One region of the Exiguobacterium sp. KKT215 genome, then DNA from elsewhere that is predicted to be linked to it. Evidence: riboswitches for the same ligand, from Rfam matches in the RefSeq annotation. Region 1 holds a riboswitch; each other region holds the start of a gene.
What was found. A riboswitch is a leader RNA that binds a small molecule or an ion and turns the genes downstream of it on or off. The one in region 1 is predicted to bind thiamine pyrophosphate.
Positions count from the first base shown of each region.

Region 2: another riboswitch for thiamine pyrophosphate. It lies ahead of thiT (energy-coupled thiamine transporter ThiT); the one in region 1 lies ahead of ACZ2GZ_RS07105 (YkoF family thiamine/hydroxymethylpyrimidine-binding protein).
Region 3: another riboswitch for thiamine pyrophosphate. It lies ahead of tenA (thiaminase II); the one in region 1 lies ahead of ACZ2GZ_RS07105 (YkoF family thiamine/hydroxymethylpyrimidine-binding protein).
Region 4: another riboswitch for thiamine pyrophosphate. It lies ahead of thiW (energy coupling factor transporter S component ThiW); the one in region 1 lies ahead of ACZ2GZ_RS07105 (YkoF family thiamine/hydroxymethylpyrimidine-binding protein).

Region 1 is NZ_CM145756.1:1,364,475-1,366,669, reverse strand. Features, by position in the region: gene ACZ2GZ_RS07110 (ECF transporter S component) at 1-227, opposite strand, end outside; gene ACZ2GZ_RS07105 (YkoF family thiamine/hydroxymethylpyrimidine-binding protein) at 220-813, opposite strand; TPP riboswitch at 895-995, opposite strand; gene ACZ2GZ_RS07100 (GTP-binding protein) at 1,057-2,195, opposite strand, start outside.
Region 2 is NZ_CM145756.1:1,821,373-1,823,567, reverse strand. Features, by position in the region: gene rsgA (ribosome small subunit-dependent GTPase A) at 1-326, shown strand, start outside; gene rpe (ribulose-phosphate 3-epimerase) at 328-984, shown strand; TPP riboswitch at 1,004-1,104, shown strand; gene thiT (energy-coupled thiamine transporter ThiT) at 1,181-1,753, shown strand; gene ACZ2GZ_RS09485 (thiamine diphosphokinase) at 1,753-2,195, shown strand, end outside.
Region 3 is NZ_CM145756.1:220,594-222,788, reverse strand. Features, by position in the region: gene thiM (hydroxyethylthiazole kinase) at 1-333, opposite strand, end outside; gene tenA (thiaminase II) at 330-1,004, opposite strand; TPP riboswitch at 1,086-1,190, opposite strand; gene pelG (exopolysaccharide Pel transporter PelG) at 1,252-2,195, opposite strand, start outside.
Region 4 is NZ_CM145756.1:176,758-178,952, reverse strand. Features, by position in the region: gene ACZ2GZ_RS01030 (aminoglycoside phosphotransferase family protein) at 1-760, opposite strand, end outside; gene ACZ2GZ_RS01025 (hypothetical protein) at 803-1,123, shown strand; TPP riboswitch at 1,148-1,246, shown strand; gene thiW (energy coupling factor transporter S component ThiW) at 1,311-1,799, shown strand; gene ACZ2GZ_RS01015 (hypothetical protein) at 1,863-2,129, shown strand; gene ACZ2GZ_RS01010 (GNAT family N-acetyltransferase) at 2,124-2,195, opposite strand, start outside.

The sequences.
Region 1 (2,195 bases):
GTCGCCGCAAGCACTTCGGACAAGAATGCGGCGCCAGGTCGGCGGATGATATAAGCCGCAATAATCGAGACGATGAACCAGATGCCGAAAATCCATTCGTACGCGATCGGTCCGATCAAGCCAGCCCATAGATTCCCGACATGGACGAACGCCAAATAGACGACAGCGAATACGACCGATAAAATGGCCAACAAGACGATTTCTTTTAACTTCCACGACTTAAGCATCGTTACGTCCCTCGTGTGACGGGCTGTTCACGCTGAACGTCACCGTCATGACGACGTGGCTCGTCTTCGCACGGACCCGGTCGAACGTCGCCTCGTAAAATGAAAACACCGGTTCGATGTCGCCGTGAATGCCCGAGGCGTAATGCATCGAGTCATTGAAGACGCCACGCTCTTTCGCAAACGCAATTTCTTCGTAGATGATGTCCATATACTTCGCGTCCCCGAGCGGATAGAGGGCGAACTGAGAAGAGACGTACTGGGTCGATACAGGACCGTTCACAGGATCAGTCGTCACGTCGAGCAGATTGTCTCCTGCCGTGTCGCCTGGGCACCCGACCGAGAACGTCCCGCTCATCGACACATGTTCCCCGGTCTTCGTTGCATGTGACAAGACGGCTTTGGCCACGTCGAACACATGCTGACTGCGTCCCCGGATGACCGTCGAGACGTCATCGGTATGCCGCCAAACGTTTTGCAAGTTCGTCTCTTTCAATGCCCCTTTGATGACACTCACAAAATCAGATGTCATTGGGCTCAGCGTAAAGCGGAATCCGACAATCGGACTCGTACCACATTGGTTGTTCATGTTCTATTCCCCCTTATTGTATGTACACAAAAAAGCCGCATCCATGAGAATGCGGCCACTCGTCCAATGTAAAAATCCATTAGAAAAAGTGCCACACTTCCTCACGCCGGTATTACCCGGATCGAGTCATAAGGGATTGGAGCCATGCTCACATCTCAGCCGAAGCACCCCTAGTGTAGTCCAATGTATGCGGTTATCTATGCAACGAGAAGTATAGACGACCGCTCCGAATTTGTAAACGGTTTATGTGAAAGTCACGATACCGTTCCCCGGAAGCGTGTCCTGCAACGTCGTCCAATCGAGCGCCATCTCCTCATCCGTCAACAGACACGCGTCGAGTCCGGCCTCGATGACCGCACGCTCCATCCGCTGCCCGATCAAGACGAGCTCCGTCTGACGGTCCCCGTTCGGCTCGACGTAGTCGGCGGCGAGCTCAGGTTCTGCCGTGAACATGAGACTCCGCTCTTCCTCCGGCAGCGTCGCGAGCCAACGTCCCGCGTGTTCGAGCGTCGATGCGTACCCCGCTTGCGAGAACAGGCAGGCGATGTCGTTCCGGGAGGCGATCCATAAGAAACCTTTGGCGCGGACGACTTGATCCGGGAACGCCTCGATCCAGGCGTGGAGCCGCTCCGGATGAAACGGACGGCGGCGGCGATAGACGAACGAACTGATGCCGTATTCCTCCGTCTCTGGTGTGTGTGTCTCGGCCTCTAGTTCTTGAATCCAGCCGGCGGCGTGCATCGCCTGCTCGAAATCGAAAAGATTGACGTCCAACAGCTCCGTCAACTCCACGTTCGCGTAAACTGACGTCAACAGTTTGGCGGTTGGATTGAGCGCCTTCAACAGCCCGGCCATCTCACCGAGTTCTGTCTCGGTCACGCGGTCCGCCTTGTTCAAGACGATGATGTCCGCGAACTCGATTTGGTCGACAAGCAGGTCGACGACTTCGCGGACGTCCGTCTCATCGATGGCCTGCTTCCGTTCATGAAGCGACTCGCCCGAGTTGAAATCTTTCAAGAACCGATACGCATCGACGACCGTCACCATCGCATCGATATAGACACGGCTCGTCAAGTCGATGCCAAGGGCGTCATCGGCGTATGTAAACGTTTGGGCGACCGGAATCGGTTCTGAGATGCCAGATGACTCGATGATAATCCCGTCGAGCTCACGGTCGTTCGTGATCTCCTGTACCGCTTCGAGCAGGTCCTCACGGAGCGTGCAACAGATGCAGCCGTTCAATAGCTCGACCAATTTTTCGTCCGTCCGCGAGAAGCCGTTCTGCTCGATCAATCGTTCGTCGATGTTCAACTCGCTCATGTCGTTGACGATGACCGCATATTTCTTGCCGGACCGATTGTTCAACAGATGATTCATCAACG
Region 2 (2,195 bases), 460 kb from region 1:
CCGGGAAAATCTCGAAGTCGCTCGGCCGAGGCAAGCACACGACGCGTCACGTCACGCTCATCACGCTCGCTGACGGGCTCGTCGCTGACACGCCTGGTTTCTCAAGCCTCGAGTTCCCAGAAGAACTCGAAGTCGAGGAGATGCGTTGGTGCTTCCCTGAGTTCGTCGAGCGGCACGACGACTGTAAGTTCCGAGGCTGTGCCCATTTGAACGAACCGGGTTGTGCCGTCAAAGCGGCCGTCGAGGCGGGAGAAATCGCTTCCACCCGTTATGAGAATTATGTTACGTTTATGGCAGAGTTAAACGATAGACAACGGAGGTACTGACATGATTAAAATTGCACCCTCGATTTTAGCGGCGGACTTCGCCAACCTAGAGGCAGAAGTGAAGGCGGTCCAAGAGGCCGGCGCGGATTATATCCATTTTGACGTCATGGACGGTCAATTCGTCCCGAACATCTCGATCGGTCTCCCGGTGCTCGCGAGCTTACGGAAGAAGTCGGACATGGTGTTAGACGTCCATTTGATGATCGACCAACCGGAGCGCTTCGTCGAAGACTTCATCAAGGCGGGAGCGGACATCGTCACCGTCCACGTCGAAGCGACGAACCATTTGCATCGCGTGCTTCAACAAATCAAGGCGGCCGGAGCCAAGTGTGGCGTCGTTCTCAACCCGCATACGCCGCTGTCATTGATTGAACACGTGCTCGGTGACGTCGACATGGTACTTCTCATGACGGTGAACCCTGGCTTTGGGGGTCAGAAGTTCATCGAATCGGTCGTGCCGAAAATCGCGGCGTTGAACGAGATGCGCCAAGCGCGCCGTCTCGACTTTGAAATCGAGATTGACGGCGGCGTCAATGCGGAGACTGCGAAATTATGTATCGATGCCGGTGCTGACGTGCTCGTGGCCGGCTCGGCCATCTATAACGAGCCGAGCTATAAAGACGCAATCGATAGCATTCGCAACGCATCTCGTGTATAATCGTCCATAGAACAACAAATATTGTCGCAAGGGGTGTCACATTTTGTGGCTGAGAGGCATACGCTAACCCTTTGAACCTGTTCCGTTCACACGGACGTAGGGATGTGGCGAAAATGCACGTTGCTACTCGATAGCAGCATGGCGTTTACGTCATGCTGCTTTTTGTCGTTCGCTCATATTTTAAGGAGGGAAATAGATGAAACAACGTTTAAAATTACAGGCGCTCATTGAAATCTCATTGTTCGCCGCACTCGGTTTGATTTTTGATTTGCTCATCCCGTTCCGGATGCCGCAAGGCGGGTCAATCAGCTTGGCGATGTTGCCGATTTTCGTCATGGCGTATCGTCACGGTTTGAAAGGCGGACTTGCGACCGGTGCACTTGTCGGAACGCTGCAACTGCTGTTCGGGGCCTACATCTTCACGCCGGTCCAGTTCCTGCTCGACTACACGTTCGCTTACGGTGTCGTCGGGATGGCGGGACTGTTTGCTGGTCAAGTGAAACGAGCCGCCAAGGATGAGGCGAAAAAGACGCTCGTCGTTTATTTGGTGCTCGGCGCGCTCCTCGGTTCACTGCTTCGTTACGGCGCCCACGTCTTGTCGGGGATCGTCTTCTTCGCCGAATACGCGGAAGGTCCGGTCGTCGCCTACTCGTTCGCCTATAACATGACGTACATGCTCCCGTCCTTCCTCGTGTCGGCCGTCGTCCTCGTCCTCTTGTTCGTCTCGGCGCCGCGCTTCGCGACGCTCGCGACCCGGGACGTCCGCTAATGCGGGTGTTGATTGTGGCGGCCAGCCCGGAACCAATCTCGGGACTCCCGCGTGACGTCGATTACATCATCGGCGTCGATGGGGGGTACGAGACACTGTTGAACCACGGGCTGAACCCAGATCTCGTCGTCGGCGATTTCGACTCCTTCACGGGCGAAGTGCCGATCGACGCCGTCCGCTATCCATCTGAGAAAGATGTGACCGACCTCGAGATCGCTCTCGAGGCGGCACGGGGGCATGGCGCGACGGAGATGATTGTCTACGGTGCGCTCGGCGGCCGGCTCGATATGACGCTCAGCAATATCGGTCTGCTCGAGGCGTATCCGGAGATGCGTCTCGTCACGGCAGGGCAGACGGTACGACTCGTCGGGTCGGGACGCTATGAACTCCCGCGTCAAGACGGTCACTATTTGTCGCTCATCCCATGGAAGCAGGCGAACGT
Region 3 (2,195 bases), 1.1 Mb from region 1:
GACAGATTGCAGAATCGCCTGGGCGACGTCGCGCCGAAATGAGGTCGCCCCGACACCAACCGGATCGAAGACGATCGGACTACCTGCTTGATTCGCCGCCTGTCCGGCTCGAATCATCGTACGTTCCGTCATTGCATCGAGTGTACCGATATTGAGCACGAGCGCATCGCTTAAAGACGCCATCTCGGCCACTTCTTCGACCGCGGACGCCATGACCGGGGCCGCCCCGATGGCGAGCAACCCGTTCGCTGAAAAGTTGGCGACGACGATATTCGTGATGTTGTGGATGAGTGGCCGTTCGGCTCTGACTTTGTCCCATAAGTCGCGCTTCATCGTGTCACCCCCGCCGGTAAATCCCACGACTCGAGCGTCCACGCCATCTCCCAAAACGCATGCTCGTAATAACAACTCTTCAAGAACAGCTGTTGATACCGGACCCGTTCTTCCGCCGTCGCCTGCCCAGCGAGCACGTCGAGCCGTTCAATCTGTTCCTCGACGAGGTCGCGGAACCATTCCGACCCGTACGTCGCAATCCACGTCGCATAAATCGGGTGGTCGGGTGTCGTGTCTTTCATGCGTTCGCCAATCTCGTAATAAACCCAATAGCACGGCAAAATTGCTGCGAGCACGTCACCGAGCGTTGGACCGGCATGTTGCATATGGAGCGCATAGGCGTAAGCCGTCGGGGCCGGCTCAAACGTCGCCCACTCCGCCTCCGTCACGTTGAGCAAGGTGAAAAACTCACGATGCAGCGCATGCTCTGCTTCGATGGTATGGAGCGCGTGCGTCAAAAAGCGGCTCGCTACTTCCATGTTCGGGGCGAGTGTCGCGCCTTTCGCCTGTACTTTCGAGAACTGATTCAAATAATACGAGTCTTGCATGACGTAATGCCGAAACTTCGCCTCGTCGAGTTCACCCGTTCCGAGCTCGCGGACGAACGGATGGTCAAAGCTGGCTTGAAACAAGGCATCGGCCTCTTGTCGTAAATGTGCGGTGAATGTCATGTTTTCTCCTCCTTTGTAATCAAAAAAGACGCCGCCTTCCATAACGGAAGCGGCGTCGGATTTACACAAAGTGTACGAAAACAATCGGTTCGCCCACTTCCCTACGCTAGCGTGAACTAGATCAGGTTCAAAGGGTCTGGACCTCGTCCATCTCAGCCGCGTCACGCGACTCCCCTAGTGGTAAACATTATGAAATTCGGTCATCTACGACCACATCATATCAGTCTTTCTCCGTACTGAAAACCCTTTATCGTGAGAATCGCCGGTTCAACAACGTCCCCATTTGCGAGAACCGCTCGGTGCCGAGCTTGCGCCGGTTTGAGGCGGCGAACACGTAATAATCAACTTTGCCCATATAATAAATCAAACGCAGGCCGGCCAAGAAGAACGTGATCGTCGTGCTGACGGCAAAGCCGACACCGTACCAATCGATGCCGCGCGGCAAGAGCAGTAACGTGAACAACGCGTTCAACGTGAAGAACGAGATGTTGACGAACAACGCCCCGCGCCGGTCCTCGAAATAGAGCAACAACAACGTCAAGATGAGAATCATCGCATTCGCGAACGCCGCGAGCGTCGTCATCCGAAAGATTTGACCGATCTCATCCGGGACACCAATCCAACTGACGAACACGCCCGCCATTAGGATGGCGAACAGCGTCACCACGCCTTGGCTCCGTGCGAGTCGAATCAACTCATTTTTCAATACGGACGTCATCGTCTGTTTCGCCTTCTCGATTTGATGGAGTGCCCCACCGTAGTTGATCAATCCATAAAACGTACGGTAGCGCTCATAAAACCGGGTCTCGACAGCGACGACGAACAAGAGCTGCGTCGGGATAATCGTCAAGTAGGACCAAAAGATGGCCGTGTCATAATACGGGTTGAACAAGAACGAGTCCGCGATGATCACACGTCCTTCACCGAACCAGATGATGAAATTCGTGACCCAAATCCCGAGCACGTACAACACGCCGATGGCGAACAAGTCTGGATAGCGGTCGAAGTACTTGAAGTACGAGAACTCTTTCACCGCGTAACGGAGCGGGAACGTCCGGAGCATCGCGAAGAACAACCCGAACAACGTCACAATCATCCCGACCGTGAAACCGAGCAACAGCTCGAGACTCGACGGGTCGACCATGAGACGGCTAATCGCATAGACGCTCCCGACCGAGATAAGTCCGCCGA
Region 4 (2,195 bases), 1.2 Mb from region 1:
AAACCGTACGCATCGTTTGAATCTGTTTATACCAGGCGACCTCGTCTTCTTCCGGCAATAAGTCGTACAGCGCGTTCCAAAACACGCGCACGCTGAAAAATGGGTGCGTGACCGTCGCGTCGCCCCAGTCGAGGATACACAAATCATTCGTCCGTTCCCGCCAGAAGATGTTGCCGCCGTGCAAATCACCGTGCTCGAGACTCATCGGCATCCCAATCGCCAGCTCATCGCACATGGCGATCAATTCGTCTTGAAGCGCGAGCATGGCCTCGGCTTTGTATTGCTCGAGCCCGACACAGAGCTCAGGCAAATATGTTTGGATTTCATCCTTCAATGTGGCCGGTCGCCGGTCCGGGACGCCGAGAGACAAGTAGGTCTCAATCTGGTCGATCTCTTGTCGCTGCAACTGTGCGTATTGGCGCAACGCCGCTTCATATCGACTCACGTCCGGCCGTGCACGTAACGCGTCTCCGCCGATGTCTCGCATGAGTAGCCAATTCTGAGCTGAATCGATGGCGATGACGTCAGGCACGAAATCAGGATGCCGCTCGGCCAGAAACGCCGACAATCCGGCCTCGCCGCGGCTGATATCGGTCACCGCTTTGGCGTAGTAACGTTCCTCATTGAGCGCGCCAACAAGCAAGTACGTCAAATCGGTATCTTTGATCACGTGCCACCTCGCATTCGGCACGTTTGCCTCAATCCATCGTTCGAACCGTTCACGAAACGATCGGTCACGCCATGGGATTGCCTGTCTCATCCTGTTCACCCTTTCTTTCATCATCTCCTAGGAGGAAACGATATGGACGTTGTATATTACTCATACCCGGTCGATGCCATCTTGTATATGTACTTAGGGGCGACGGCCGTCGTCAGTCTCATCATCGGGCTGCTCGTTTGGCGTCTGTTCAAGCGCCGAGCTGTCGGCTTTTGGACAACGCTCGTTCTCAGCTTTTTCGGGCTGTCGCTCTCGCTCGTCTGGTTTCAAAACGCGTCCGTCGCCGTGTTCATGGGGACACTCCCGTGGCTGATCAATCTCGTCTTCTCCCTTTTGTTGTACGGCCTATTCATCGGCATCATCTATGTCACGTTCCGACCACGAAAGCTCGACCGCGTCAAATGACGGTATGCTATACTCATGTTAATAAACGACCACTAGGGGAGCCTTCGGGCTGAGACGGCATGCGCCGGACCCTTCGAACCTGATCTGGCTCATACCAGCGTAGGGAAGTGGTGTGGGATTCGTCTGTCTTTCCACGCCACTTTTCCACTTGGAGAAGTGGCGTTTTCATTTTGAAAGGAGACTATCTATGCGTATTCAACAACTCACTTGGATGGCGATGCTCGTCGCCATCGCCGTCATCGGTTCCCTGTTCATCTCGATTCCGACCGGTGTCGCCCGTGCCTATCCGATTCAACACATGGTGAACGTCATCGCCGCCGTCACCGTCGGACCGATCGGGGCCGTTCTCGTCGCGTTCGTGACCGGACTCGTCCGTGTCATGACCGGTACCGGGTCGCTCTTGGCCTTTCCCGGAGGTATGATTGGGGCGCTTTTGGCCGGGGTCTTCTATATGAAGACGAACCGCGTCGCCTTCGCCGCATTCGGTGAAGTCATCGGGACAGGCCTCATCGCCTCGCTCGTCGCCGTCCCGTACGCCAAGGTGTTGATGGGGAGCGAGTTCGGGGCACTGTTCTTCTTCCCGGCCTTCCTTGCGTCGAGTGTGACCGGGGCCGTGCTCGGCTGGATCGTCTTGGCTCGGGTCAAGCAATTGCGACCGCTCACGGCGAAGCGATAAGTACTTCCCTCCCACTGATATTAAATGGTAAAATCAGGATATCAGATATTAGGAGGTCATGTCTTGAATCGATTGACGCTATTACTGGCTGCCACCGCTTGCCTGTTCATATCCGGTCTCTTGTACACGCTTGAACGCATCGCCACGTTCACCCGCTGGAATGCTCAAATTGCGACGGGCACGTTCTCCAGCGAGCCGATGTTCGTCGATGTGCTGCTCCAAAACGTGTTCATCTCGATTTTCGGAGTGGCTGCTATCGTTCTCTTTTTCAAAGCGGGCAGTGCTGTTCAAGGCTCAACGACGACGAAAACAGGGACGGCCGACTTATGACGGCTGTCCCTGTTTGACGTGATACACCCAAATCTCTTCCCCGTTCGCCTCATCAATCAGGCCACT